2 linked regions of the Shumkonia mesophila genome follow. The protein of the gene in region 2 interacts with the protein of the main gene of each other region in a pairwise test. Links are inferred from orthologs where the notes say so. Each region holds a gene or a part of one and is shown on either strand. Other genes may lie near its edges.

Region 1 (15,054 bases), on a different replicon or contig from region 2:
CATCGTCACCGGCAACCATGTGTGGGACCAGCGGGAAATCATCGACTTCATCGACAGCGAGCCCAGGCTTCTGCGCCCCCTCAATTATCCGGCGGGCACGCCGGGGCGGGGGGTCGATGTCTACGAATTGCCCGACCGCCGGCGGGTGGCGGTGGCGCAGGTCCAGGGCCGCCTGTTCATGCACGCCATCGAAGATCCCTTCCGCGCGCTCGGCGCCGTGGTCGACGAATGCCGGCTGGGCGCCCAGGCGCATGCCATCTTCGTCGATTTCCATGCCGAAGCGACCAGCGAAAAGATGGCGCTCGGGCATTTTCTCGACGGCCGGGTGTCGGCGGTGGTCGGCAGCCATACCCACGTGCCGACGGCGGATGCCCAGATCCTGCCCGGCGGCACCGGATACCTGACCGACGTCGGCATGTGCGGCGACTATGATTCGGTGATCGGCATGGAAAAGCGGACGGCGACGGCCCGCCTGACCCAGGTGCTGCCGACCGATCGGCTGGAGCCCGCCCACGGCGAGGCCACGCTCTGCGCCGTTCTGGTGGAGACCGACGATGCTTCCGGCCTGGCCGTCGGCATCGAGCCGCTGCGCCTGGGCGGACGGTTGTCGCAGACGCCGGCGCGACATCTCGCATGAGACGTCTTGGCGGCGCTGGCGCCGTATCGTAATCTGTCGCCGAACAAGGCGTGGAGAACGCGGACTTTGGGCGCATCCACCCTCTCGGGCTTCGGTGCCCGGGGGAATAAGCGGTGGAGCGATTCGGTCCTTTGCCGCACGCCCAAATCTTGCCATATTGCTTTGATAGCTCAAAGCACGGTATCCGTGCGTTCTTCCACTACATATGGTACAAGCGCCCGAGTCCCTCGGCAAATAAGGGGTGTGTCGGTTTATGTCGGGTCATTCCCAGTTCAAGAACATCATGCACCGGAAAGGCGCACAGGATGCCAAGCGCGCCAAGGTCTTCACCAAGCTAATCCGCGAGTTGACGGTGGCCGCCCGCAGCGGCATGCCCGACCCTGAGTCCAATCCCCGGCTGCGTTCGGCGATCATCGCGGCGCGCACCGCCAACATGCCCAAGGATACGATGGAGCGCGCGATCAAGCGCGGGGCGGGCGGCGACGACACGGCCAACTACGAGGAGATCCGCTACGAAGGGTACGGTCCCGGCGGCGTGGCGGTGATCGTGGAGGCCTTGACCGACAACCGCAATCGCACCGCCTCGGAAATTCGCGCCGCCTTCAGCAAGCACGGGGGCAACCTGGGCGAGACGGGCAGCGTGTCTTTCATGTTCGAGCGCATCGGCCGCATCGAATACAAGAAGGACACCGCGTCGGCCGAAGACATGTTCGAGGCCGCGCTCGAGGCCGGCGCGACGGACGTGGAATCGGACGAGGCCGGCCATCTCGTCGCCTGCGCGCCCGATGACCTGAGCGCCGTGCGAGATGCCCTCGAGAAGCGCTTCGGAACGCCGGAATCGGCCCGCCTGGACTGGAAGCCGACGAACACGGTTCCCATCGACGAACAGGCCGCGTCGACGCTCTTCAAGCTGCTCGACGTGCTGGACGACAACGACGACGTCCAGCGGGTGTCGACCAACTTCGACGTCGATGACGAGGTGATGGAGCGGCTCAGCGCCTGATCGACACGCCGTTTCGCGACTGGAGGAGGTTTTTGAAACCCTTGCGACTCTTGGGACTCGACCCGGGGCTTCGTATTACCGGTTGGGGCGTGATCGAGGCGTGGGACAACCGGCTCAGCCATATCGCCGACGGCGTCATCGTCACCGACAGTCGCATGCCTTTGGCCGAGCGGCTGTCGGCCCTCTATGACGGCCTGATCGAGGTCATCGAGCGATTCCGTCCCGCCGAGGCCGCGGTCGAGGAGACCTTCGTCAACATGAACGCGGTGTCGACCTTGAAGCTTGGCCAGGCGCGGGGCGTGGTGGTCCTGGTGCCGGCGCGCTGCGGCGTGCCGGTGTTCGAGTATCCGCCCAACCTCATCAAGAAGACCGTGGTCGGAACCGGCCACGCGGCAAAGGAACAGATCCAGATGATGGTGCGCATCCTTCTGCCCACCAGCGCCACCAAAACGGCGGACGCCGCCGACGCCCTGGCGGCCGCCATCTGTCATGCCCACCACCGGGCCACCACGCTTCGGCTCGCCCAGGGCGCGCGGCCGGCGGGGGCGACGCTATGATCGCCAAGCTGAGCGGCCGCGTCGACTCGCGCGGCGACGACTGGGCGGTCATCGACGTCGGCGGCGTCGGCTACCTGGTGTTCTGTTCGGGCCGCACCCTGGCCCGCCTGGCCGACGGCCAGCCGGCCAGCCTGGTGATCGAAACCCATGTCCGCGAGGATCATATCCATCTTTACGGCTTCATGGACGCGGCGGAACGCGACTGGTTCCGTCTGCTGACCCAGGTGCAGGGGGTGGGCGCCAAGGTCGGCATGTCGATCCTTTCGACGCTCGACGTCGAGGAGATCCTTCACGCCGTCGCCGCCGCCGACCGCACGGCGCTCAGCCGGGCGCCGGGGGTGGGCGCCAAGCTGGCCGGACGCATCGCCAGCGAATTGAAGGACAAGGTCGGCGCCATCGCGCTGGGCGCGGCAGCCCACGGGACGGCCGCCTTCGCCCGTTCGGGCGTGGGCGGCGCGGCCGCCGGCAATACCGCGGATGCTGTTTCGGCGCTGGTCAACCTGGGCTACGGCGCCTCGGAGGCCCTGCGCGCCGTGTCGCAGGCGGCCGGACGGCTGGGTGCCGACGTCGAGTTGCCGGCCCTTATCCGGGCCGGCCTGAATGAGCTGGCGCCCAAGGAGCACCCGCGATGAACGAGGTCGACCGCATGGTGGCGCCCGAGCAGGCGGCGGCCGACACGGCGGAGGCCGGAATGCGGCCGCTCAGCCTCGACGACTTCGTCGGGCAGCGGCAGACCTGCGCCAACCTGCGGGTCTTCATCCAGGCGGCCCGCCAGCGCGGTGAAGCCATGGATCACGTGCTGCTCTACGGCCCGCCCGGCCTCGGCAAGACGACGCTGGCGCAGATCGTGGCGCGCGAACTGGGGGTCGGCTTTCGCGCCACCTCGGGTCCCGTCATCGTCCGGGCCGGCGATCTGGCGGCCATCCTGACCAACCTGCAGCCGCGCGACGTGCTGTTCATCGACGAGATCCACCGCCTCAACCCGGTGGTCGAGGAAATCCTCTATCCGGCGATGGAAGACCGGCAGCTCGACCTCATCATCGGCGAGGGGCCGGCGGCACGCTCGGTGCGCATCGATCTTCCCCCGTTCACGCTGATCGGCGCCACCACCCGGACCGGCCTGATCACGACGCCGCTGCGCGAACGCTTCGGCATTCCGCTGCGCGTCGTCTTCTATACCGCCGAGGAACTTGAACTGATCGTCAGCCGCGGGGCCCGTCTACTGAAGGTCGATCTGACCCGCGACGGGGCGACCGAGATCGCCCGCCGTTCCCGGGGAACGCCCAGGGTGGCCGGGCGTCTGCTGCGCCGGGTGCGCGACTTCGCCGCCATCGACGGCGCCGCCGCCGTCGACGCCCGGACGGCCGATGCCGCCTTGAACCGGCTGGAGGTCGACGGCATGGGGCTGGACGCCATGGACCGGCGCTATCTGAGCTGCATCGCCGACAACTATGGCGGCGGCCCGGTCGGCGTCGAAACCATGGCGGCGGCGCTTTCCGAACAGCGCGACACCATCGAGGAGGTCATCGAGCCCTACCTCATCCAGCAGGGTTTCCTCATGCGCACGCCGCGCGGCCGGGTACTGGCCCCCAACGCCTATCGGCACCTGGGGCTGACGCCGCCGCCCACTTCGGCCCAGTATGAGCTGATCAGCGGCATCGAGGCCGGCGATGAGTGAGGCTGTGGGCACGGTCCGCGGCGGGGTCCACGTGTTTCCCGTGCGCGTCTACTACGAGGACACGGATGCCGGGGGCGTCGTCTACTACGCCAACTACCTCAAGTTCGCCGAGCGGGCCCGTACGGATTTGTTAAGGATTCTGGGCATAGAACAGTCCCATTTGGCCGGCGAGGAGGGATTGGTCTTCGTCGTGCGCCGGTGCGCGGCCGATTTTCTGCGGCCGGCGCATCTCGACGACGGACTGGAAATTCATACCGGAGTCACCGATGTCAAGGGCGCCTCGGTGGACATGAACCAAAGCGTGCGCCGAAACGGCGACGAATTGGTTCGCATGGAGGTCCGGATTGCCTGTATGAAGCGCGCCGATCCGGGGCGTCCGGCCCGCATTCCCCAGGGGATACGGGCGGCCTTCGAGGCGTGGCGTGATGAGAGTTAGCAGGACGTGATTGATGGAAAGAGCGACAATTGATGCGGTTACCCTCGGCGGTTCCGTCGCCGGGCTCGACTTTTCGGTGTGGAGCCTGTTCGTACGCGCCGACATCGTGGTCCAGGTGGTCATCGTCGGACTGCTGCTGGCCTCGATCTGGTGCTGGGCGGTCATCTTCGAAAAACTGATCGGGCTGCGGCGCCTCAACGCCCGGGCCAGCGAGTTCGAGACCGCCTTCTGGTCGGGCGGCTCGCTCGACGCCCTCTACGACAACATCGGCAGCTATCCGCGCGACCCCATGTCGGCGGTCTTCGTCGCCGCCATGAAGGAGTGGCGGCGCGCCCTGGCCAAGCGCAACGGGACGCGCACCAGCCGGGTCGGCCTTGGCGATCGCATCGACCGGGTCATGCAGATCACGGTGACGCGCGAGATGGACCGCGCCGAACGCTACATGACATTCCTCGCCTCCACCGGTGCCACGGCGCCGTTCATCGGGCTGTTCGGCACGGTGTGGGGCATCATGAACAGCTTCCAGTCGATCGCGCTGGCCAAGAACACCAGCCTGGTGGTGGTCGCCCCCGGCATCGCCGAGGCGCTGTTCGCGACCGCGCTGGGCCTGCTTGCCGCCATTCCGGCGGTGGTCGCCTACAACAAGCTGTCGCGCGAGTTGGACCGCTATGCCGGGCGCCTCGACAGCTTCGCCGGCGAGTTCTCGGCCATCATCTCGCGGCAGATGGAGGAAGCGGACTGACCATGGCCGTTACGATGCCAAGACGAGGTCTGAAGCGCCTGGGCGGCCGCCGCGCGAGCCGGCCGATGAGCGACATCAACGTGACGCCGATGGTCGACGTCATGCTGGTTCTTCTCGTCATCTTCATGGTGACGGCGCCGCTGCTGACCGTCGGCGTGCAGGTCGACCTGCCGAAGACGCAGGCGTCGACCCTGCCGGGCAAGGACGAGCCGCTGGCCGTCTCCATCGACTCGCAGGGGCGGATCTTCCTTCAGGAAACCGAGATCGAAATCGACAATCTGGCGCCGCGCCTGGTGGCCATCACCCACAACAATTCCGAGGCGAGGATTTTCGTGCGCGGCGACCGCGCCATCAGTTACGGCCGGGTCATGGAGGTCATGGGCACGATCAACGCGGCCGGTTTCAGCAAAGTGGCCCTGATCACCGAGCAGATGCCGGAGAAGACTCCGGCCGCAAGGAAGAAGGCGCCCAGATAATGGACATGCGCCGGAGCATCGCCCTTTCGTGCGTTGCGCACGCCGCGGTTGCCGCCCTGGCGTACTTCGGACTGCCCGAACTGCGCAATCCGGCGCCGATGGTCGACACTCCGATCATGGTCGAGATCCTGACGGTCGCCGAACGGACCAATGCGCCGCCCGCCGCTCCCAAGCCGGAAGCGAAGCCGGAGCCGAAACCGGAACCGCCGCCACCGCCGCCACCCGAGGCGAAGGCGGAGCCGGCGCCGCCACCGCCACCCCCACCCGCGCCCAAGCCCGAGCCGGTGGTGGTGCCGCCGCCGCCGGAACCCAAGCCGGAAGCCAAAAAGCCCGAACCCAAGCCGGAGCCGAAACCGGAACCCAAGCCCGAGCCGAAGGCGCTGGCGCCCGAGCCGCTCGCCCAGGCCAAGCCGAAGCGCAAGCCGAAGGCGCCCGACACCTTCGCCTCGGTCCTCAAAACGGTCGAGGACCTGAAACGGCAGGCACCGACCAAGCCCGACCCCACCCGCAAGGAGCCGGACAGGAAGGCGGAGGCCAGCGACACCTTCCAGAATCAGATCGCCCAGGCCCTGCGTTCGCCGCCGCGCTCCTACGACGCGTCGCAGCCGCTCAGCATCAGCGAGATCGACCTGGTGCGCCAGCAGATCGCCCGCTGCTGGAGCCTGCCGGCCGGCGCCAAGGACGCCGAGGACCTGATCATCGAGATCCACACCACGATGAACCCCGACGGCACCGTGCGCGAGGCCCGCATCCGCGATCAGGCCCGCATGCAGAGCGACCCCTATTTCCGCGCCGCCGCGGAAAGCGCACTCCGGGCCGTCCTCAATCCGAAGTGCAGCCCTTTGCGGCTGCCGCCCGCGAAATACGACCAGTGGAAAGACATGACGTTGAACTTCAATCCGAAGGAAATGTTTTGAACATGACGCCTCATCGACGACATTTCATCGCAAAGGCGGTCTGGGCACTGGCGGCAGCTTGGTGTCTGCTCGGCGTGACGAACGCCGCCGCCGAGCTGCGCATCGACATCACCCAGGGAACGGTCGAGCCGCTGCCGATCGCCGTCACCGACCTTGTCGGGGGAACGCCGCAGGCGACGCAGTTCGGGCGGGACATCTCGCAGGTGGTGGCCGCCGACCTCGAGCGGTCCGGCCTGTTCAAGCCCTTGGATTCACGGGCCTTCATCCAGACGGCCGCGGCCTTGAACGTCCTGCCCCGCTTCGGCGACTGGCGGGTGATCAATGCCCAGGCCCTGATGCACGGGCGGGCCGACGTGCTCGCCGACGGGCGGCTTAAGATCGAATTCCGCCTTTGGGACGTGGTCGCCGAACAGCAGATGGTCGGGCGCGCCTATACCAGCACCACGGGCAACTGGCGGCGCGTCGCCCACATCATCGCCGACGCCATCTACGAACGGATCACCGGCGAGACGGGATATTTCGACACCCAGCTCGTCTACATCTCGGAAAGCGGCCCGGCCGACCGGCGGATCAAGCGGCTGGCCATCATGGACCAGGATGGCGCCAACCATCAGTTCCTGACCAAGGGCAACGAACTGGTCCTGACGCCCCGCTTCTCGCCCAACCGGCGGGAAATCACCTTCCTGTCCTATTTCCAGAGATCGCCTCGCGTCTACATCTTCGACCTCGACACCGGCCGCCAGGAAATCCTGGGCGAATTCCCCGGCATGACCTTCGCGCCCCGCTTCTCGCCGGACGGCAAGGCGGTGATCATGAGCATGGCGCAGGACGGCAACACCGACATCTATCAGATGGATCTGCGCACCCGGGTGTCGAAGCGGCTGACCAACCATTCGGCCATCGACACCTCGCCGGACTTTTCTCCCGACGGCCGGCAGGTCGTGTTCGACTCGGACCGCGGCGGCACGCAGCAGCTTTACGTCATGGATGCCGACGGCCGCAACGTCAAGCGGATCAGTTACGGGGCCGGGCGGTACGCCACGCCGGTATGGTCGCCGCGCGGCGACCTCATCGCCTTCACGAAGATTGCCAACGGCCGGTTCTACATCGGCGTGATGGGCGTGAACGGTGGCGCCGAACGCCTGCTCGCCGAAGGCTTCCTGGTCGAGGGGCCGACATGGTCGCCCAACGGCCGGGTTCTTATTTATTTCCGCGAGGTTCCTTCGGGGAAAGACGGCAAGGATACCCGCTCGCGCCTGTACTCGATCGACTTGACAGGATACAACGAACGCGAGATGGTAACGCCGCTCGACGCCTCCGATCCAGCGTGGTCCCCCTTGATTCCATGACGGCCTCGGCATATAGTCCCATATGACAAGGAGACTTCGTGGCGTTCGCGAAGTCCGCCTTTTATTTGCAGGACACCGGCACGCGAATAGGTCGAGACGATGGTCTCCACGGTTCGCGTGTGTATCTTCGTCAGCCAAGTACTCCGAAAGAGGGGATGTTTACATGCGCTTTAAAGTTTTGGCAGTAGTTGCCGCTGTGGCATTGATCGCGGGTTGTGAGACAGCTCCCGAACAGTCAGCTGCGGCGAGTGGGGCTGGCGGCTCTGCCCAGCCGACCGCGTCCGCGCCGGCCCGCATGGGCCCGGTGGCCGGCTCGAAGGAAGACTTCGTGGTCAACGTCGGCGACCGCGTGTTCTTCGATTTCGACAAGTTCGATCTGAAGCCCGAGGCTCAGGCGACCTTGAAGAAGCAGGCGGGGTGGCTCCAGAAGTACCCGAGCGTCGCCGTCACGGTCGAAGGCCATGCCGACGAACGCGGCACGCGCGAGTACAACTTGGCGCTCGGCGAGCGTCGCGCCAACTCGGTGAAGGATTACCTCTCGGCTCTCGGCATCGCCCGGACCCGGGTCAACATCATTTCCTACGGCAAGGAACGCCCGGTGGCCCTCGGCCATGACGAGGCGGCCTGGTCGCAGAACCGTCGCGCGGTGACGACCCTCACCTCCGGTGCCGCCGGAAGCTGAGTTTCGTAAGCCGGAATGACGTATTTGGGCGCCAGCCCTTTCCGGAATGTCCGGTAAGGGCGGCGCCCAAATTTTGCCCTAAACTCGCGGCATGATCCGGTGCGTTGCGCAACTGTCATTACGGAACGGGTCCAGGGACCTGGCCCAGGGGAGAGCATGATGAGCGTTGTCATCCGCTCGGCGAGCAACCGTGGAATCAGAGCGGCCCGTCTGTTGGGGCTCGCATTGGCGTCGGCCGTATTCCTGGCCGCTCTTCCGGCGTCTTCCCAGGAGGCCGATCTGAAGCCGCTGATGGACCGCCTGCAGCGGCTTGAACGCGACATCCAGACGATGAACATCCAGATGTCGCGGGGCGGCATGGCGCCGCCGCCGCTGTCCGGCAGTTCGTCGGCGCCATCGTCCGACATGAGCCTGGGCGGGGACCAGCCGGGGAACGCGCGGCTTGAGGTGCGCCTGACCGCGTTGGAGAACGAGGTGCGCGCCGTGACCGGGCGGGTCGAGGAAGCCGGCCATCAGATCGACCAGGTCAACCAGCGTCTCGAAAAGCTGATCGGCGACATGGATTTCCGCCTGAGCCAACTCGAAAGAGGCGGAGCCGAGGTCCGGGGACAGGCGCCAGGGACCCCGCCGCGCCAAACGGCGGAAGGCAGCCAGGCTGGCACATCCGCCATGACAGCGCCGTCGTCCGGGCAGATGGCGCGGCCGAATTCTTCGGCGCCGGGCCTGGCGCCGCCCCCCGGCGTGCTGGGAACGCTGCCCAGGCAGGATGCCGAGCGGGCCGGCCAAGGGACCGTCGCACCATCGACCGGCGGCGGGGCGCAGCAAGCCCAGGCGCAATCGGCCACCGTCAAGCCCGGCGCGCTGCCGGCGGGGTCGCCGAAAGAGCAATACGACCATGCCTTCGGGCTGTTGCGGCAGGCCCGTTACGACGAGGCCGAGGCGGCGTTGCGCGCCTTTCTCGATTCCCACCCCAAGGACCCTTTGGCCGGCAACGCCAACTACTGGCTGGGCGAAAGCTTCTACGTGCGGGCCGACTACGTTCGGGCGGCGGAAGTATTCCTCGAGGGTTACCAGCGCGAACCGAAGGGTTCGAAGGCAGCCGACACGCTGCTCAAACTCGGCATGTCGCTGTCGAACCTCGACAAGAAGCGCGAAGCGTGCGCCGCTTTCGACAAGCTGACCAAGGAATTTCCCGGCGCACCCGGCACCATCCAGCAGGTGGTCACTCGGGAACGCCAGAAGAACGCCTGCAAGTAGTGTCCGTCCGGTAGATGCGGACGGCCGGCGCCGGCCTCGGCGGCGGCAATCCGCCCGGTGGAGCGATGGTCCGACCCGTTTCCGACCTGGAATTCAGTGCCTTGATGGCGGCGCTCGGCCCGTTCGAGCGCCACGCCCGTATCGCTGTCGCCCTGTCGGGCGGCCCCGACAGCATGGCGCTCTGCGTGTTGGCCGATGCCTGGGCGCGCCGCCAGGGCGGCCGCGTCGTCGCGTTGACGGTCGATCACCGGCTGCGGCCGGACTCCACGGCCGAGGCGGCCGCGGTCGGCGACTGGATGGACGCTCTCGGCATCGAGCATCGGATCTTGACCTGGGAAGGGACCAAGCCCCTGGCTGCCATCCAGGCCAAGGCGCGAACCGCCCGCTATGACCTGCTGGCCGGATGGTGCCGGCGGGCCGGCATCCTTCATCTGGCGCTGGCCCACGAATTGGAGGACCAGGCGGAAACGCTCCTGATGCGCCTGGCGCGGGGCAGCGGGGCGCACGGCCTGGCCGGCATGAGCGCCATCAGCGAAACGGCGGGGGTGCGCATCCTGCGTCCGCTGCTCGCCGTCGAACGGGCCCGCCTGGCGGCGACGTTGCGCGCGCGCAAGCAGCCGTGGGTCGAGGACCCATCGAACCGCGATACGGCCTACGCGCGCGTCCGCGTCCGCCAGTGGCTGCCGGCCTTGGCGCAAGCGGGATGCGGCATGGCCCACCTGAAGCGGTTGGCCGAAACGTTCGCCGCCCGCCGGGCGGAAGGCGAGGACGGGATCGCCGGCCTGCTGGCCCGCGCGTGCCGTCTGTCTCCGGCCGGACATGCCGCGCTCGATCCGGCCGCGTTGGCGGCGGCGGCGCCGGCGACGGCGCGGGGCGCAGTGTCGCGCGTCCTCTGCACGGTCGGCGGCGGCGCCTACCCGGCCGCCCGCGACAAGGTCGACGCGCTGTGGTCGTGGATGGCCGGGGGCGCCGGCCCGTCGTCGGCGACGCTGGCCCGGTGTCGATTGCTGCGCCGGGCCGGCGAAATCGTCGTCTGCCGGGAAGGCCGGCACCTGCCGGCCCCCGTCGCCGCGGGGGCGGGCGAAAGGGTCTTCTGGGACGAACGCTTCGACATCGAGATGGCCGATCCCGCGACCGGCAACGGTGCCGCCGTGGTCGGCGATGCGATGCTGGTTCCGCTCGGCCGCGAGGGGTGGGCCGAGGTCCTCGACCGGGCGCCCGACCGGCGGCGGTCGTCCATTCCTCATCCGGCCCGGCTGACGTTGCCCGCCCTTCGCGATTCGGCCGGAATTGTCGAGGTTCCTTTTCTCGGCTACCGGCGACGCCGGGACGAGGAGGCGCCGAGTTTCTTCAAAAAGATCGTTTTTTCGCCGCGAAACTCCCTCTCGGGTGTAGGGTTTTGCCTTGCGCCGGGGGTTTCGCATACTATCTGATGAGAAGCGGTAGGACGGCGGGGTCCGCCGCGCCGTGTGCGGTTGTCGAACCGGCCGATGCAGGAAGGAAGCTTTCGTGAATTTTAGCCGCAATCTGGCACTGTGGATCGTCGTTGCGCTGCTGGTGTTTGCCCTGTTCAACCTGTTCCAGGGATCGCCCAGCCGGGGACCGGAAAACAGCTTGGCCTTTTCCGAATTCGTGAGCGAGGCGAACCGCGGGGAGATCCTGGACGTCACCATCCAGGGCAAGAAGATCACCGGGCACTATCGCGACGGCCGGAGCTTCGGCACGTATTCGCCCGACGATCCAAACCTGGTTCCGCAGCTGATCGAGCGCGGGGTGCGGATCACCGCGGTGCCGGCCGACGACGGGACGCCGACCTTCTGGGGCATCCTGATTTCGTGGTTCCCGATGCTGCTTCTCATCGGCATCTGGATCTTCTTCATGCGCCAGATGCAGGCGGGCGGCGGCAAGGCCATGGGCTTCGGCAAGTCCCGGGCGCGGCTTCTGACCGAGAAGACCGGGCGCGTGACCTTCGAGGACGTGGCCGGCATCGACGAGGCCAAGCAGGAACTGGAAGAAATCGTCGAGTTCCTGAAGGACCCCCACAAGTTCCAGCGCCTGGGTGGCAAGATTCCGAAGGGCTGCCTGCTGGTTGGCCCTCCCGGCACCGGCAAGACCCTGCTGGCCCGCGCCATCGCCGGCGAGGCCAACGTGCCGTTCTTCACCATCTCGGGCTCCGACTTCGTCGAGATGTTCGTCGGCGTCGGCGCCAGCCGCGTGCGCGACATGTTCGAGCAGGGCAAGAAGAACGCGCCGTGCATCATCTTCATCGACGAGCTTGACGCCGTCGGGCGCCATCGCGGCGCCGGCCTGGGCGGCGGCAACGACGAGCGCGAGCAGACCCTGAACCAGTTGCTGGTCGAGATGGACGGCTTCGAATCGAACGAGGGCGTGATCCTGATCGCCGCCACCAACCGGCCCGACGTTCTCGACCCGGCGCTGCTGCGTCCGGGACGGTTCGACCGCCAGGTGGTGGTGCCCAATCCCGACATCCTGGGCCGCGAGAAGATCCTCAAGGTCCACATGCGCAAGGTGCCGCTGGCGACCGACGTCGACGCCCGCGTCATCGCCCGCGGGACGCCGGGCTTTTCCGGTGCCGACCTGGCCAACCTGGTCAACGAGGCCGCGCTGCTGGCTGCCCGGGCCGGCAAGCGTCTGGTCAGCATGACCGAGTTCGAGGCCGCCAAGGACAAGGTGATCATGGGTGCCGAACGGCGCTCCATGGTGATGACCGATGAGGAGAAGAAGCTGACCGCCTATCACGAGGCGGGGCACGCCATCATCGCGCTTTACGTTCCCAAACACGATCCCCTGCACAAGGTGACAATCATCCCGCGCGGCCGGGCCTTGGGCGTGACCATGTCGCTGCCCGAGCGCGACCGCTATGGCTATTCGAAGCTGGAGCTGGAATCGCGGATCGCCATGACCTTCGGCGGACGCGTCGCCGAGCGCCTGGTGTTCGGCCCCGAGAACATCACCACCGGCGCCGGCAACGACATCAAGCAGGCCACCGAAATGGCCCGGCGCATGGTCACCGAGTACGGCTTCTCGGAAAAGCTCGGGCCGCTGCGCTATACCGACAACGAGGAGGAGGTCTTCCTCGGCCATTCGGTGACGCAGCGCAAGAACGTTTCCGACGCCACGGCCAAGCTGATCGACGACGAGATCCGCCGGCTGATCGACAACGGCGAGATGCTGGCGGAAAAGATCCTGACCGAGCATCGCGACGATCTGGAGAAACTGGCGGTGGCGCTGCTGGAATACGAGACGCTGAGCGGCGAGGAGGTCAAGGCGCTGCTGCGCGGCGAACCCATCGTGCGCCCCACCGCCGACGACGAGCCGACCCCGACGCCGCGCGACAGCAGCGGCCGCAAGTCGTCGGTACCGTCCGCCGGCAAGGCCAACAAGGGACCGCAGGGCGGCCTGGAGGCCGAGCCCCAGCCGGGGTCATGAGCCGAGCCACCGGCCGCCTCAAGAAAGCCGAGGGCCCCGCGTTTCCGCGGGGCTTTCTGCATGCGGGCGACGATCCGGCGGCGCGGGTCTATGTCCGGCCGCTCGATGGAGCGGCCTTTGCCGCGTGCCGGCCGCGGCACTGCGAGGTGCTGATCCGTCAAGCCGAAGGGACCGCTTCCCTCACCGCGCCGACCGGCGAGATCGTCGCCTGGGCGGCGGCGGAGGGAGACGGCCTCGCCCGCCACGTCGCGGCGACGCTGGACGCCATCGCCGCCGTGCGGGCCCCGTTCGCCGGCCTGGCGGCGGACAGGCCGCTCGTCATGGGGGTCATCAACGTCACCCCCGACAGCTTTTCCGACGGCGGAGAGTTCCTGGAGGTCGGGCTGGCCATCGAACACGGACGCCGGCTGGCCGCCGAGGGGGCGGACATCCTCGACGTCGGCGGCGAATCGACCCGTCCGGGAGCGGCCGCGGTCTCGCTGGAAAGCGAGATGGCCCGGGTGCTGCCGGTGGTGCGCGCCCTGGCGGCGGAGGGCTTCGTCGTTTCCGTCGACACCCGGCGGGCCGCCGTCATGAAGGCGGCGCTTGAGGCCGGCGCCCGCATCGTCAACGACATCACCGCGCTCGCGGGCGAAACGGCGTCCCCGCGGGTGGCGGCCGGGGCGGCGGCGCCGGTCGTGCTCATGCACATGCAGGGCGAGCCGGGCACCATGCAGAACGATCCCCGCTACGCCGACGCCGCGCTCGACGTTTTCGATTACCTGCGCGATCGCATCGCGGCGTGCGAGGCGGCGGGCATTCCCAGGCAGCGTATCGCCGTTGATCCCGGCATCGGTTTCGGCAAGACTGTTGCCCACAACCTGCGCATTCTCGGCCGCCTGGAGCTTTTCCTCGGCCTGGGGTGCGTGACCGTGCTGGGAGTATCGCGCAAGAGCTTCATCGGGCGACTGAGCCGCGGCGAGCCGCCGGCGGAGCGGCTGGCCGGATCGCTGGCGGCGGCGCTGGCCGGGGCCGCCAGGGGGGCTCATATCCTGCGCGTCCACGATGTGGCGGAGACGCGCCAGGCGCTTGCCGTGTGGCGGGCCATCGCCGAGGCCGAGACGGTACCGGCCTGAGAATTCCCGCTGCGGTCGGGTCGTCGTAAGAAAGAGTTGGCAAAGCGGCGGCTCTGATGTACCTCCCGGCGCACGGGATTTGATCGGTCTGGGCCATGACACGGAAATATTTCGGAACCGACGGCATTCGAGGCACCGCCAATCGCGAACCGATGACCGCCGAGACGGCGCTCAAGGTCGGGATGGGGGCGGGGGTCCATTTCACCAACGGCAATCACCGCCACCGTGTGGTCATCGGCAAGGACACCCGCCTTTCCGGCTATCTGATCGAGCCGGCGCTGACGGCGGGGTTCATTTCCATGGGGATGGACGTCTTCCTGGTCGGACCGCTGCCGACGCCGGCGGTGGCCATGTTGACGCGCAGCCTTCGGGCCGACGTCGGGGTCATGATCTCGGCCTCGCACAACCCGTTCCGCGACAACGGCATCAAGCTGTTCAGCGGCGACGGCTTCAAGCTGTCCGACGAGGTCGAGGCGGAAATCGAACGGCGGATGGGCGAGGACATGACGGCCCTTTTGGCGCCGTCGGAGAACCTGGGCCGGGCGCGGCGCGTCGACGACGCCGTCGGCCGCTATATCGAGCACGTCAAGCAGACGGTGCCGCGCGGCGTGCGTCTGGACGGGCTCAAGATCGTCGTCGATTGCGCCAACGGCGCGGCCTATCGCGTCGCCCCCGAAATTCTGTGGGAACTGGGCGCCGAGGTGATTCCGGTGGCGGTCGATCCCGACGGCTTCAACATCAACGAGAAGTGCGGC
Region 2 (15,030 bases):
CGCGCCTTGACGGTGGCGTCGATGAGGCGCGGGCCGCTGACGTAGTCGCCGTATTCGGCGGTGTTGGACACCGAATAGCGCATGTTGGCGATGCCGCCCTCGTAGATCAGGTCGACGATCAGCTTGACCTCGTGCAGGCACTCGAAATAGGCCATTTCGGGGGCGTAGCCGGCCTCGACCAGGGTCTCGTAGCCGGCGACGATCAGGCTGGTCAGGCCGCCGCACAGCACCGCCTGCTCGCCGAACAGATCGGTCTCGCATTCCTCGCGGAAGGTCGTCTCGATGATGCCCGAGCGGCCGCCGCCGATGGCGCAGGCGTAGGACAGGCCCACCTCGTGGGCGCTGCCCGAGGCATCCTGCTCGACCGCGATCAGGCAGGGCACCCCGGCGCCGCGCACGTATTCGGAGCGCACGGTGTGGCCGGGGCCCTTCGGCGCGATCATAAAGACGTCGATGTCGGCGCGCGGCTCGATCAGGCGGAAGTGGATGTTGAGGCCATGGGCAAAGGCCAGGGCGGCGCCCGCCTTCATGTTGGGGCCAAGCTCCTCGGCATAGAGCTGGGCCTGCCCCTCGTCGGGGGTCAGCACCATCATGACGTCGGCCCATTTGGCGGCCTCGGCCGGGCTCATCACCTTGAAGCCGGCGCCCTCGGCCTTCTTCACGCTGCCGCTGCTCTTGCGCAGCGCGACCACCACGTCCTTCACCCCGGAATCGCGCAGGTTCTGGGCGTGGGCATGGCCCTGGCTGCCGTAGCCGACGACGGCGACCTTCTTGGATTTGATCAGACTGACGTCGGCATCCCGATCGTAAAACACGCGCATTTTTGACATCCTCTCAAACGAATGGACTTCTTTGTCGCCGGACAATCGGCGCTTTCCTTACATGGCGGAGAGACCGCGGGCAATGGCCACCGTTCCAGTCCGCGAAATATCGACCAGGCCCAGCGGCTCCATCAGGCGGATGAAGGCGTCGAGCTTGCTGGCCGCGCCGACGATCTCGAAGACGAAGGATTCGTTGGTGCTGTCCACCACGTGGGCGCGGAAGATGTCGGCAATGCGCAGGCTCTCCACCCGCTTGTCGCCGGTGCCGCGCACCTTGACCAGCGCCATCTCGCGCTCTACGTGGTCGCCCTCCAGCGTCAGGTCGATGACCTTGTGGACCGGCACCAGCCGTTGGAGCTGCGCCTTGATCTGCTCGATAATCATCTCGGTACCCGAGGTGACGATGGTGATGCGCGACAGGTTTTCCTTCTCGTTCACCTCGGCCACGGTCAGGCTTTCGATGTTGTAGCCGCGCCCGGAAAAAAGCCCGATGACGCGGGCCAGGACTCCCGGTTCGTTCTCGACCAGAACGGCGATGGTGTGAGACGTCATTTCCCCGTTGGATGCGATCATGGACATGGCCCCAGGTACTGTGCGGGTCGGCAATCGACCCTGAATTTATCGCGAAGCGCGTGACGACCGGCCGGCTGGCCGGTCATGGAAACGGTCGGCTTCCCCCGCGTGCCAGCGGCGTTCCTTCCCGGCGGGGAAGATTAGCCGCTGGCCGGCGCGGGGGCCAGCCTCAAGCGAGTACGACGTCGCTGCCCGATTCGGTGGACTCGGCGTCAGTCGGCCCGAGGATCATCTCGTGATGGGCGGCCCCGGAGGGAATCATCGGATAGACGTTTTCCGTCGGGTCGACGACGACGTCGAGCAGGACCGGGCCGTCGTGCGCCAGCATCGCCTTGATGGCGCCGTCGACCTCGCCCGCCGTCTCGGCCCGCAGGCCCTTGATGCCGAAGGCGTCGGCCAGCTTGACCCAGTCGGGAATGGCTTCCATGACGCTCTGCGACAGGCGGTTGTCATAGAACATTTCCTGCCACTGGCGGACCATCCCCATGCTGCCGTTGGACAGATGGAGGATCTTCACCGGCAGCTTGTACTGGGCCAGCGTGGCCAGTTCCTGCACGTTCATCAAAAACGAGCACTCGGACGTCACGCACACCACCAGGCCGTTGGGATTGCCGATCTGGGCGCCCATCGCCGCCGGCAGGCCGTAGCCCATGGTGCCCAGCCCGCCCGAGGTCATCCAGCGGTTCGGCTTGTCGAAGTGGATGTACTGGGCCGCCCACATCTGGTGCTGGCCGACGTCGGTGGCGACGAAGACGTCCCTGTTGTCCTTGACCGCCTGGAACAGCCGATCCACCGCGTACTGCGGCTTGGCGACCTTGCCGTTCTTGCGATACGCCAGGCACTTCTTGGTCCGCCACTTGGCAATCTGCTTCCACCAAGCGTCCAGCGCCTTGGCGTCGGGCGCCACCTGGCTCGACTTCCACACCTTGATGAGGTCTTCGAGAACATGCCCGGCGTCGCCGACGATGGGCACCTCGACCAGCACGTTCTTGTTGATCGAGGAGGGATCGATGTCGATGTGGATCTTCTTGGCGTCGGGCGCGAAATCGGCCAGCCGGCCGGTCACCCGGTCGTCGAAGCGGGCGCCGATATTGACCATGACGTCGCAGTCGTGCATCGCCATGTTGGCTTCGTAGGTGCCGTGCATCCCGGGCATGCCGAGATACTGCTTGTCGGAGGCCGGCATCGCCCCCAGGCCCATCAGGGTGAGCGTGACCGGAAAGCCGGTGATGTGGGCCAGTTCGGTCAGCAGTTGCGAGGCCGCCGGCCCCGAATTGATGACGCCGCCGCCGACGTAAAGGATCGGCCGCTTGGCCGCCGCCATCAACTTGACCGCCTCGCGGATGGCCTTGACGTCGCCCTTGACCTTGGGCTTGTAGCTGCGCGGACGCGCCGCCTCCAGCGGGACATACTCGCCGCGCGCCAGGATGACATCCTTGGGCAGGTCGACCACCACCGGGCCGGGGCGGCCGTTCTGCGCCACGAAGAAGGCCTCGTGCAGGGTGCGCGCCAGGTCGTCGACGTGGCGCACCAGGTAATTGTGCTTGGTGCAGGACCGCGTGATGCCGGTGGTGTCGGCCTCCTGGAAGGCGTCGTTGCCGATCAGGCTGGTCGGCACCTGGCCGGTGATGCAGACGACCGGGATGCTGTCCATCAGGGCGTCGGTCAGCCCCGTGACCGTGTTGGTGGCGCCCGGGCCCGAGGTCACCAGGACGACGCCGACCTTGCCGGTGCTTCGGGCATAGCCTTCGGCCGCGTGTACCGCCGCCTGCTCGTGACGGGGCAGAATGTGGCGCAGGCGGTTCTGCTTGTAGAGCACGTCATAAAGCGGAAGGGTTACGCCGCCGGGGTACCCGAACACAACGTCGACGTCTTGGTCCTGCAGGACTTTCAAGACGATCTCCGCTCCGGCGTACTGTTCCTTTGGCATGGTCTCTCTCCTTCCACGAACGGCGTCGACGAAAATCCGGCCCGCGGGCGCACCAAGACGTCGAGCGCCCCACCCGGCCGGACCCGTCACGAGAGGCGCAAACTACCCCTTTAAGATTGCGTGGTCAACACAAATTGACGAATAAATGAAAACATTTCTGACTTATGACTTTCTGAATATTGCGCGGGAATGACCATCGAGCCGACCAGCTGATGGCGCAGCCAGGTGAACTGCCGCTTGGCGTAATGGCGGGTCGCCCGGCGGGCCTCCTCGACGGCGCGGAGCAGCTCCGTTTCGCCCTTGAGCACGGCGGCCAGTTCGCGCACGCCCACCGCCTTCATCGCCGGCAGTTCGGGATCGAGCCCAAGGGCCAGCAGGGCCTTGACCTCGTCCAGCGCGCCCCGTTCCATCATGCGAAGGAAGCGGGCATCGACAGCAGCATAAAGCGCGTCCCGCGGCGGTACCAGGACGATGCTGGCAAACCATCCGGGCACCGCCGGGCCGGCCGTTTCCTCGGCCTGCCAGTCGGTAAGCCGGCGGCCGGTGCCGACAGCCACCTCGTAGGCGCGGATCAGGCGCTGGGTGTCGCCTGCCGGCAGGCGCTCCGCCGCCTCGGGATCGACCCCGGCCAAGCGGGCGCGAAAGGCGTCCGGGCCCAGTTCGCCGTGCAGCCGCCTGGCCTCGGTGCGGGCGGCCTCCGGGACCTCGGGGATGGGCGACAGCCCTTCCATCAGGGCCCGCAGGTAGAAGCCGGTGCCGCCCACCACCACCGGCAACCGCCCCATGGCCCGCACCTCCGCGATGGCGGCGGCGGCCATTTCCAGCCAACGACCGGCCGAACACACCTCGGCCGCCGGCAGCACGCCATAGAGAAAATGGGGAACGCGGCAGATCTCGTCGAGGCCGGGGCGCGCCGTCAGCACCCGAAGCTCGCGGTAGACCTGCATGGAATCGGCGTTGACGATGGCGCCGTTAAACGCCTCGGCGACATCCATCGCGGCCTTGGACTTGCCGCTGGCGGTCGGCCCGGCGATAACGACGATGGGCCGCCGATCGGACGTTTCCATGGCTTCCGTCCTCCGCTCCGGACGGCGGCGCGCTTGCCGTCGTCAGTCGAGCATCAAAGACACCAGGCCGTCGGCCAGCTTGGGCTCGAACCAGGTGGATTTCGGCGGCATGATCTGGCCGGCGTCGCTGACCGCCATCAGGTCTTCCATCGACGTCGGATGGACGGCGAAGGCCACCGCCATCTCGCCGCCATCCACGCGCCTGGCCAGTTCGCCAAGCCCCCGAATGCCGCCGACAAAGTCGATGCGCGGGTCGACCCTGGGATCGCCGATGCCGAGCACCGGGGAAAGCAGGCGCTCGGTCAGCAGGCTGATGTCGAGGCTGGCCACCGCGTCGCCGCCTGCCTTCGGTTCGTCGCGCACGGTCAGCCGATACCAGAGGCCGCCCACGTACATGCCGAATTCGCGCCGGCGCCGGGGCTTGGCTTCGCCCTGCGACGGTTCGACGGTGAAGTGCTCCTCGACCCGCCGCAGCAACGTCGCGGCATCGAGGCCGTTGAGGTCGCGAACCACGCGGTTGTAGTCGAGGATGCGCATCTCGTCGGCCGCGAAGACCACCGTCAGGAAGGATTCATGCCAGGCGTCGGGCGCCGTTCCGCCGGCGGTCCGCCTGGCCTTGGCGACCCGGACGGCAGCGTTGGAGCGGTGGTGGCCGTCGGCGATGTAAAGGGCATCGAGACCGTCGAAAGCCTTCCGCAGCGCCGCCACGGCCTGGACGTCGGACACCACCCACAGGGTATGGGTAACGCCGGCCAGATCCACCGAACACGCGGGCGCGCCCTTCGCCTGATCGGCAAGGATGGCCTTGATGGCGGCATCGGGCCTGTGCGCGATCATGACCGGGCCGGTATGGGCGCCGACCGCCTCGACCTGGTGCACGCGGTCGTCTTCTTTCGAGGGACGGGTCAATTCATGGCGGCGGATGCGTCCGCTCTCATAGGCGGCGATCGAAGCGCCGCCTACGACGCCGGTCTGCACGTAATCGCCCATGGTAAGGCGGTAGACGTAGAAGCAGGGCGCCTGGTCCCGGACCAGCACGCCATCCTTGATCATGCGGGCGAAATTGGCGGCGGCCTTGGCGTAGACCGGGGCCGAATAGACATCGATGCCGGGATCGAGGTCGATCTCGGGCTTGGACACATGAAGGAAGCTCCACGGCCGGCCGGCCGCCATCGCCCGCGCCTCGTTGGAATCCAAGACGTCGTAGGGCGGCGCCGCCACCTCGGCGGCGCGGCCGGGGGCGGGACGCAGGGCGGGGAAGGGCCGAAGCAGGGAAAGGTTCACCGTGTCCATCCTTGACTGAAGAGACGCCGCGCCGCGGCAGCGGGGTTACCCCGCCACCGACGGCGCGTCACCGATATAACAACACCCGCCGCTTGTAAACCTTGGGCGGTACGCTTTCAGCCCGGCGTCAGGCCTCGACGACCGACGGCAACCCGAGCATCGAGCGCTTGAGGGCCTCGGCGTCGTGTTCGTGATCCTCGAGCTTGCCGGCGAAATAGTCCATGTAGGCCTGCATGTCGAAATGGCCGTGGCCCGACAGGTTGAAGAAGATGGTACGGGCCACGCCCTCTTCCTTGCACTTCAGGGCCTCGTCGATGGCGCCCCGCACGGCATGGGTGGATTCCGGCGCCGGAATGATCCCTTCGGTGCGGGCGAACTGGACGCCGGCGGCAAAGCATTCCTTCTGGTGATAGGCGCGCGGTTCGATCAGGCCGAGATGGGCCAGATGGCTGACCTGCGGCGCCATGCCGTGGTAGCGCAGGCCGCCGGCATGGATGCCGGCCGGCATAAAGGTGGAACCCAGCGTCATCATCTTGAGCAACGGCGTCAGGCCGGCGGTGTCGCCGAAGTCGTAGGCATAGCGGCCCCGCGTCAGGGTCGGGCAGGCCTTGGGCTCGACGGCGACGGCGCGGATGTCTTCGCCCCCCCTGAGCTTGCGGCCGATGAAGGGGAAGGCGGTGCCGGCGAAGTTGCTGCCGCCGCCGGCGCAGGCAATGACGACGTCGGGATAGTCGCCGGCCATGGCGAACTGCTCGATGGCCTCCAGCCCGATCACCGTCTGATGGGTCATCACGTGGTTGAGCACGCTGCCCAGCGCGTACTTGGTGTCGTCGCGCCGGGCCGCCATCTCGACCGCCTCGGAAATGGCGATGCCCAGGCTGCCGGTGGTATCGGGATTTTCGGCAAGCGCGCGGCGGCCCGATTCGGTTTCGGTGCTGGGGCTGGGCACGCAGCGGGCGCCATAGGCCTCCATCAGGGCCCGCCGGTAAGGCTTCTGGAAATAGCTGACCTTGACCATGTAGACGTCGACCTCGAGGCCGAACAGCGAACCGGCGAAGGCCAGCGAGGACCCCCATTGGCCGGCGCCGGTTTCGGTGGTCAGCCGCTTGACGCCCTCTTCCTTGTTGTAGAAGGCCTGGGCCACCGCCGTGTTCGGCTTGTGGCTGCCGGCCGGGCTGACGCCCTCGTTCTTGAAATAGATGCGGGCGGGCGTATCCAACGCCTTCTCCAGGCGCCGGGCGCGCACCAAGGGCGACGGCCGCCACAGGCGATAGATTTCCCTGACCGGGGCGGGAATCTCGATCTCGCGCTCGGTGCTGACCTCCTGGGCGATTACGGCCATGGGGAACAGGGGTGCCAGATCGTCGGGCGTCAGCGGCTTGTGGGTCCCCGGGTGCAGCCCCGCCGGCAACGGCTCGGGCAGGTCGGCGGCGATGTTGTACCAGAACTTCGGAATGCGCTCTTCCGCGAGAAAGAACTTGGTCGTTTCGGTCACGGGTCCCCCCTGTTTTCTTGATCGGCCGGTTGCGGCGCGGGCTCGATTTGTAGCCCGCCTGACGGCTAATTTCTACCGGCACTGTGGCGAATTGTCTTCGCCTTCATCGGTGTTCATCGGTGGCAAGAACCCCACCAAAAGCGAAGGGGCGCCGCCCTGTCGGACGACGCCCCGGTTCCACGTGCCGCCGAAAGGGCGGATCAGCCCTGGACGATGCGCACCGCCTCGAAGCGCAGGCGGCCCTGCCCCTCGATCAGCAGAAGCACCGATTTGCGGCCGCTTTTCTTGGCCGTCTCCACCAAGTCGGCGACCTGCCCCGGCGAACTGGCGTCCTCCTGGCTGACCTCGACGATGAGGTCGCCCGGCCGGATGCCCTTCTCGGCCGCGGGGCCACCCTCGTCGACGCCGACGACGACCACGCCCTTGGCGTCGGCCGCCAGATCGAAACGCTGACGCAGCGTGTCGTTGACGGCGGCAACGGTCAACCCGAGAGGATCGATCTTCTTGTCCTGCCCCGGCTGGCCGGCGGTGCCGCCATCCTGCGGGCGCGCCGCCATCTGCGCCTCGCCGGCCTCCAGCTCGCCCACCTTCACCTTGACCGACATCCGCTTGTTGTTGCGCCACAGCACCACGTCGACGGTCTGGCCGACCGCCGTTTCGGCGACGATGCGCGGCAGGCGGCGCATCTGCGTCACGTCCTTGCCGTCGAACTGCAAGATGACGTCGCCCGCCTGGATCTTGCCGACCTCGGCCGGACCGTCCTTGATGACGCTGGCGACCAGCGCACCGCGGGTTTCCTTGAGACCCAGCGTCTCGGCGATCTCGTCGGTCACCGTCTGGATGTGGACGCCAAGCCAGCCGCGCTTCACGGTGCCGGTGGCAATCAACTGCTTGACGACCGGCATCGCCATGGCGCTGGGAATGGCGAAGCCGATGCCGATGCTGCCCCCCGATGGCGAGAAGATGGCGGTGTTGATGCCGACCACCTCGCCCTCCAGATTGAACATCGGGCCGCCCGAATTGCCGCGGTTGATAGAAGCGTCGGTCTGCAGGAAGTCGTCGTAGGGGCCGGTATTGATGTCGCGCCCGCGGGCCGAAATGATGCCCGCCGTCACCGTGCCGCCGAGGCCGAACGGATTGCCGATGGCCAGCACCCAGTCGCCGACGCGAAGCGAGTCGGAATCGCCGAACTTGACGGCGGGGAGCTGGCGGTCGGACTTCACCTTGAGAACCGCGAGGTCGGTCTTCGGGTCGTGCCCGATCAGTTCGGCCGGCAGTTGCGTGTCGTCCTGCAGGATGACCGTGATCTCCTCGGCGTCCTGGATCACGTGGTTGTTGGTCACCACGTAGCCGGCCGAATCGATGATGAAACCCGAGCCCAGCGAGGTTGCCTTGCGCTGCTGTTGGGGCTGGTTGCGATCGAAGAATTCCTTGAAGAACTCCTCGAACGGCGACCCCGGCGGCAGTTGCGGAAGCTCGGGACCGCTCCGCCCCCGAAGGGTCTGGGTGGTCGAAACGTTGACCACCGCCGGCAACAGCTTTTCGGCCAGGTCGGAAAAGCTGCCGGGCATCGTCTTCGCCTGGGCGGCCACCGAGGCCGCCATCAGCGCCAACGCCACGGCGGCGGCCAGGAACCACGCCAACGCCCGGCCGCCGTCCTGACGGCGCGCCACCGCAACGACGCGCGCATCGCGCCGGGACCGGACATCATGAATACGGGAACGCATCACTTCGGCCATCTCCATCGCCCAACGAATGAATCAACTATACGCAAAGATCGGGAAAAGGTCTGTGTTTGATCTAATCCCGGGGCTGCGGCCTTTCAACCCGTCGGCCGGCCCCCGGGCGGAATCCTTGTGCCCCTGAAATATGGCATTTTCCGGGCCATTCATCGCCGTTCCCGCGCCCCTATCCACGGACCAGCCAGACCACGCCCACACCGACGACGGCGGCCACCAGACCCGCCGTACGGAGGTGCGAGGACGGCTGGGTCTGCAGCTTGGCCATGGCCGCCTTCATACCGTCGGGAAACAGCGCATAGAGCAGTCCCTCGATGGCCATCGCCAAGCCGACGGCGGTGATCAGATCGGACATTCTTCCTCCGCCTCGACGAAAGGGCGCTGGTTTCACCCAGCGCCCCCGTCTCTGCTTGTTGGCTCCCGGCTACTTGGCCGGCTGCTCGACCCCTTGACCGGGCAGTCCGCCGAAGAAGCGGAAGAACTCGTTGTCCGGCGGCCCGACGTAGCGGGTGTTTTCACCCGTCAGGCCCAGACGCATCGCGTCCATCGACACCCAGAAGTCGAAGAACGTCTCGTCCCGGCCATAGGCATCGTTGTAGGTGCGCTGGGCCTCGGCCTCGCCCTCGCCGCGCAGGATTTCGGACTGCCGGTTGGCGTTGGCGACGATGATGGTCCGCTGCTTGTCGGCTTCGGCCTTGATGCGCCGCGAATCGGCATCGCCCTCGGCCCTGATCTTGCGGGCCTCCTGCTCGCGCTGGGACTGCATGCGGCGGAAGATGGACTGGCTGTTCTCCTCGGGCAGGTCGACGCGCTTGATGCGCACGTCGAGGACGTCGATGCCGAACGACCGGCCCTGATCGTGGGTTCGTTTGGCGATCACCTGGATCAGCTTGGCGCGTTCCTCGGTCAACAGACGGGCCAGTTCGGCCTCGCCGAAGACGGCACGCAGATTGGCGTTGATGACGTTGCCCAACCGCTGGCGCATCCCGAACTCGTTGTTGACGGTCTGGAAAAACAGCAGCGGGTCGATGATGCGATAGCGGGCGAAGGCGTTCACCACCAGTTGCTTCTGGTCGCGGGTCGGCACTTCTTCGGCCTCGGCATCGAAATCGAGTACCCGCTTGTCGAACTTGGCGACGTTCTGAAGCAGGGGGTACTTGAAGTGAAGGCCGGGCGCCGTCACGGTGCGGATCGGTTCGCCGAACTGCAGGACCAGGGCCTGCTCGTCCTGACGCACGGTGAACATGGACGAAAAGCCCAGGAACCCAAGGACGATGACGACGATACCGAGGATTAAAAGCGGTCCACGCATGATCACTTCCCTCCCGTCGTCGTGCTGGGGGTGCCGGCGCCGCGGCCGGTCAGGGCGTCGAGCGGCAGATAGGGAACGACGCCGCTACCTCCCACCCGGCTGTCGATGAGCACCTTGTCCATCCCGGCCATGATCGTACGCATGGTTTCGAGATAGATGCGCCGCGTGGTGACGTTCTTTTCCTTGAGGTACTGCTCGTAGACCGACAGGAAGCGCTGCGCCTCGCCGGTGGCCAGTGCGATCTTCTGCTCGCGGTAGCCTTCGGCGTCCTTGATGATCCTCTGCGATTCGCCCTCGGCCCGCTGCACGACCTCGTTGAGATAGGCCGTCGCCTCGTTGACCGCTCGTTCCTTGTCGGCGCGCGCCGCCTGGACGTCGCGGAAGGCGTCGAGCACCTTGCCCGGCGGATCGATCTTCTGGAGCTGCACCTGCTGCACCTGGATGCCCGAACCGTACCAATCGAGGATGCGCTGGATCAGATCCTGCGCGTCCTTTTCGATCTGCACGCGGCCCTGGGTGCGGGCGTACTCGAACTCGTTCTTGCCGACGATCTCGCGCAACGCCGCCTCGGAGGCGTCCTTGACCGTCGCTTCCTGGTTGCGGAGGTTGAACAGGAATTGCCCGGCATCCTTGACGTACCAGAACACCGCCGCCTGGACGTCGATGATGTTCTCGTCGCCGGTCAGCATCAGGCTTTCCTGGGGCACGGCGCGCAGCACGCCGCCCCGCTGGCCGGTGCCACCCTCCCGGAAGCCGACTTCGACGCGGTTGACGCGCGTCACCTCGGGCGTCATCACCTCGCCGATCGGCGCCGGTGGCCACCAGTGCAGCCCCGGGCCGGTGGTCTGCTGCCACTTGCCGAACAGCATTTCGACGCCCTGCTCGGCCGGCTGGACGCGATAGATGCCGGTCCCCATCCACAGGGCCAAAACCGCGATAACGGCGACGACCAACCCCTTGCCAGCCCCCATCCCGCCCGGCAGGAACTGCTTGAACCGATCCTGGCTACGCCGAATGAGGTCTTCGAAGTCCGGCGGTCGCGGTCCGGAGGGTCCACGCCCCCACGGGCCCTGGCCGCCGCCGCCCCAAGGGCCACCACCCTGTGGATTCCATGCCATATCGGTGCGTTCCTTTCTCGTGGTCCTGGATGAGAGGGAATTGGGCTTTGTGTTTTGACAGGCGGCTTCGTATATCTACCGCATTGTCTCTTTGGTTACCCGTTAGGTTATAGGACTGCCCGGCCGGCCACGCAATGTCAAGCGGCCAGCTTCGCCGGGATATCGAAGTCATTGGCGGAGTTTTCAAGCATGGCCCAAATCAGCGAACAACAAGTGCTGGAGGCCCTTTCCGGGGTCGTCGACGAGGAAAAGAACCAGGATATCGTCTCTCTTGGCATGGTCAGCGGCCTGCAGGTCAAGCAGGGCCACGTCGCCTTTGCCCTTCAGGTCGAGCCCGAGCGCGGCCCCCGCCTGGAGCCGCTTCGCAAGAAAGCCGAACAGACCGTCCACGCCCTGCCCGGCGTCTTGACCGCCACCGTCGTGCTGACGGCCGAACGCCAGGCGGCGGCGGAGCCGAAGCCGGCCCCGCACGCCCATGACCACGGCCATGGTCACGGCCACCAGGACGAACCGCTGCTGCCGCAGGTGCGCGCCATCGTCGCCGTCGCCTCGGGCAAGGGCGGCGTCGGCAAGTCGACGACCGCCGTCAACCTCGCCCTGGCATTGGCCGTCCGCGGGCTCAAGGTCGGCGTTCTCGACGCCGATATCTATGGACCGTCGATTCCGCGCATGCTCGGCATCAAGGGCCAGCCGACCTCCAGCGACGGCCGTTCGATCAACCCCATGCGCAACCACGGCGTGGAGTGCATGTCGATCGGCTTCCTGGTCGAGGAGGAGATGCCGATCATCTGGCGCGGTCCGATGGTGATGAGCGCGCTGGAGCAGATGATGAAGGACGTGCGCTGGAGCCCGCTCGACATCATGGTGGTTGACATGCCGCCCGGAACCGGCGACGCCCAGCTGACCATGGCCCAAAGGGTGCCGCTGATCGGCGCGGTGATCGTCTCGACGCCGCAGGACATCGCGCTCGCCGACGCCAGGAAGGGCCTCAACATGTTCCGCAAGGTCAACGTGCCGGTCCTGGGCATCGTCGAGAACATGAGCTACTTCGCCTGCCCGCATTGCGGCGAGCGCACCGACATCTTCAGTCACGGCGGCGCCAGGGCCGAGGCCGAGCTGTTGGGCGTCGACTGCCTGGGCGAGGTGCCGCTCGACATCGTCATCCGCGAAACCTCGGACGGCGGCAACCCGATCGTCGTTTCCGATCCCGCCTCGCCGCACGCCAAGGCGTATCTCGACATCGCCGACAAGGTGTGGGTCAAGGTGGAGGCGGAACTGGCCGAGCGCGAACGGGCGGCGCCCCGTATTCTCGTGCAGTAGTAGGCGTCTTTCCGTCGGCCGTACAGGCGGGCCGCCCTCCGGGGGGCGGCCCGCTCTGTTTCCGCCGCCCTCAACGGTATTGGAAATCCAGAGCGACGTCGAAGTTCTTTACCGAATGAGTAAGCCAGCCCAGCGAAATGAGGTCCACCCCCGCCGCCGCCACCGCCGCGATGCGCTCGGGCGTGATGCCGCCCGACGCCTCGGTCAGAAAACGCCCGCCGACGCGGCGCACCGCCTCGCGCATCGTGTCGGGCGACATGTTGTCGAGGAGCACGGCGTCGACGCCGCCCAGGGCCAGCACCCGGTCCAACTGATCCAGGGTGTCGACCTCGATCTCGACCTTGACCATGTGGCCGGCCCGTTCCTTGACCCGCGCCAAGGCGGTGTCGATGCCGCCGACGGCGGCGATGTGGTTGTCCTTGATCAGGATGCCGTCGTCGAGCCCGAAGCGGTGGTTGCCGCCGCCGCCCATCCTGACCGCGTACTTGTCGAGCATGCGCAGCCCCGGGGCCGTCTTGCGCGTGCACACCACCGTCGCCTCGGTCCCCTTGCAGGCCGCCATGGCGCGCGCCGTGGCGGTGGCGATGCCGCACATGCGGCCCAGCAGGTTGAGCGCCACCCGCTCGGCCGAAAGGATGGCCCTGGCCGGGCCGGTCAGGGTGGCCAACACGGTCGCCGCCTCGACGGCGGCGCCGTCGGCGACGGGACAGCGGATGGCCAGCGTGCCATCGAGCATCGAGAATGCCGAGAGCGCCGGCGCCAGCCCGGCGACGCGCCCGGCCTCGCGGGCGACGATGTGGGCGACGGCGTGGCTTTGCGGATCGACGAGGGCATCGGTGGTGAGATCGCCGGCCCGGCCCAGGTCCTCTTCCAGGGCGCGGCGGACGATCGGCTCGTACTGCACCGCATGAAGGGCGCAGTGGGGCATCATCGGCTCAGCTCCAGCATGCGGGCCACCGCCCGGCGGGCCGGTTCGGCCAGTTCGGGGGCGATCTCGACGGCGGGACGAAGGGTTTCGAGCGCGGTCAGGATGTTCCCCAGCGTGATCCGCTTCATGTGCGGGCACAGGTTGCAGGGGCGCACGAATTCGATGTCGGGGTGCGCGGCGGCCACGTTGTCGCTCATCGAACACTCGGTGACCAGCAGCACCCGGGCCGGCCGGCGCTCCTCCACATAATCGATCATCTGCTGGGTGGAGCCGACATAATCGGCGGCGTCCAGCACGTCGGGCGGGCACTCGGGATGGGCCAGCACGGCGAGACCCGCGAAACCCCGGCGGAACCCTTCGATCTCGGCCCCGGTGAAGCGTTCGTGGACCTCGCAGTGGCCGTGCCAGGGGATGATCTCGACCTCGGTCTGGCGGGCGACGTGCTTGGCCAGGTATTCGTCGGGCAGGAAAATGACGCGGGGCACACCCAGCGCCTCGACGATCCCAAGCGCGTTCGAGGACGTGCAGCAGACGTCGGTTTCCGCCTTCACCTCGACCGAGGTATTGACGTAGGAGACGACCGGAACGCCTGGATAACGGCGGCGAAGCGCGCGGACGTCGGCGCCGGTGATCGAGGACGCCAGCGAACAGCCGGCGCCCAGATCGGGAATGAGCACGGTTTTGTCCGGGTTGAGCAGCTTGGCCGTTTCGGCCATGAAATGGACGCCGGCCAGCACGATCACCTCGGCGTCGCACTCCGTCGCCTGCCGGGCCAGGGCCAGCGAATCGCCGACGATGTCGGCCACGCCGTGGAAGATTTCGGGCGTCTGGTAATTGTGCGCCAGGATGACGGCGTTGCGGCTTTCCTTCAATGCGTTGATGCGGGCGATCAGCGGGGCGTGAAACAGCCACTCCGCCTCGGGGACGACGCGCTTCAGGCGCTCGAAGATCGGCTGGGTCGCCACCCGCACGGCAGGCGCAAATCCGGTATCGGGCATCACATGACCCTCCATTTCCGGGGGATATTATGCTCATCAAGAGTATATATGTTATGCTACATTTGAGCATAATTGAGAGTCAAGAAGGATTCTGGGAGGCCGGTGTCGTTACCGGGAGGAAAGGGTCAGCCGCCGACCCGCACCGTGGGGATGCCGACGCCGGGCGCCACCCGCTCGTGCAGGACCTCGCGGCGGAACCGGAACAACTCGGCCGGCCGGCCTCGGCCGGCGGCTTCGAGCTGGCCGGTCGGTTCGACCAGGCCGCCCGCCTGCAGCAGCCGGCGGAAATTCTGCTTGTGCAGGCGTTTGCCCGACAACGCCTCGACCACCCGCTGCAACTGCAGCAAGGTGAAGCTGGGCGCCAGCAGGTCGAAAACCAGCGGACGATACCGAAGCTTGCCGCGCAGGCGGCCCATGGCGGTGGCGAGGATGCGCCGGTTGTCGA

The links.
Region 1: the proteins of hflC (region 2) and ftsH interact in binary tests that used the Escherichia coli proteins (3 or more experiments, as listed by UniProt). The link is inferred for Shumkonia mesophila from one-to-one orthologs.

The regions. Positions count from the first base shown.
Region 1 is NZ_JAOTID010000005.1:297,411-312,464, forward strand. What follows is about bases 10,720-13,713. They hold ftsH (ATP-dependent zinc metalloprotease FtsH), read left to right. Parts: upstream 10,720-11,243; coding sequence 11,244-13,184; downstream 13,185-13,713. Other genes in these bases: tilS (tRNA lysidine(34) synthetase TilS), read left to right, coding at 10,720-11,167; folP (dihydropteroate synthase), read left to right, coding at 13,181-13,713. Outside these bases: ODR01_RS11260 (TIGR00282 family metallophosphoesterase), read left to right, coding at 1-637; ODR01_RS11265 (YebC/PmpR family DNA-binding transcriptional regulator), read left to right, coding at 891-1,640; crossover junction endodeoxyribonuclease RuvC, read left to right, coding at 1,682-2,197; Holliday junction branch migration protein RuvA, read left to right, coding at 2,194-2,829; Holliday junction branch migration DNA helicase RuvB, read left to right, coding at 2,826-3,875; ybgC (tol-pal system-associated acyl-CoA thioesterase), read left to right, coding at 3,868-4,311; protein TolQ, read left to right, coding at 4,325-5,053; protein TolR, read left to right, coding at 5,056-5,529; ODR01_RS11300 (cell envelope integrity protein TolA), read left to right, coding at 5,529-6,446; Tol-Pal system beta propeller repeat protein TolB, read left to right, coding at 6,449-7,795; peptidoglycan-associated lipoprotein Pal, read left to right, coding at 7,959-8,477; tol-pal system protein YbgF, read left to right, coding at 8,634-9,734; more of tilS, read left to right, coding at 9,800-10,719; more of folP, read left to right, coding at 13,714-14,299; glmM (phosphoglucosamine mutase), read left to right, coding at 14,395-15,054. UniProt on the Escherichia coli protein: Acts as a processive, ATP-dependent zinc metallopeptidase for both cytoplasmic and membrane proteins. Plays a role in the quality control of integral membrane proteins.
Region 2 is NZ_JAOTID010000011.1:160,639-175,668, reverse strand. What follows is about bases 8,278-11,247. They hold hflC (protease modulator HflC), read right to left. Parts: upstream 10,222-11,247; coding sequence 9,334-10,221; downstream 8,278-9,333. Other genes in these bases: hflK (FtsH protease activity modulator HflK), read right to left, coding at 10,224-11,247; ODR01_RS17690 (DUF2065 domain-containing protein), read right to left, coding at 9,079-9,264; ODR01_RS17695 (DegQ family serine endoprotease), read right to left, coding at 8,278-8,897. Outside these bases: ilvC (ketol-acid reductoisomerase), read right to left, coding at 1-866; ilvN (acetolactate synthase small subunit), read right to left, coding at 879-1,394; ilvB (biosynthetic-type acetolactate synthase large subunit), read right to left, coding at 1,564-3,324; tRNA (adenosine(37)-N6)-dimethylallyltransferase MiaA, read right to left, coding at 3,435-4,391; ODR01_RS17705 (DUF1015 domain-containing protein), read right to left, coding at 4,434-5,684; ODR01_RS17700 (TrpB-like pyridoxal phosphate-dependent enzyme), read right to left, coding at 5,803-7,170; more of ODR01_RS17695, read right to left, coding at 7,371-8,277; more of hflK, read right to left, coding at 11,248-11,339; ODR01_RS17675 (Mrp/NBP35 family ATP-binding protein), read left to right, coding at 11,529-12,659; nadC (carboxylating nicotinate-nucleotide diphosphorylase), read right to left, coding at 12,730-13,587; quinolinate synthase NadA, read right to left, coding at 13,587-14,585; ODR01_RS17660 (NUDIX hydrolase), read right to left, coding at 14,711-15,030.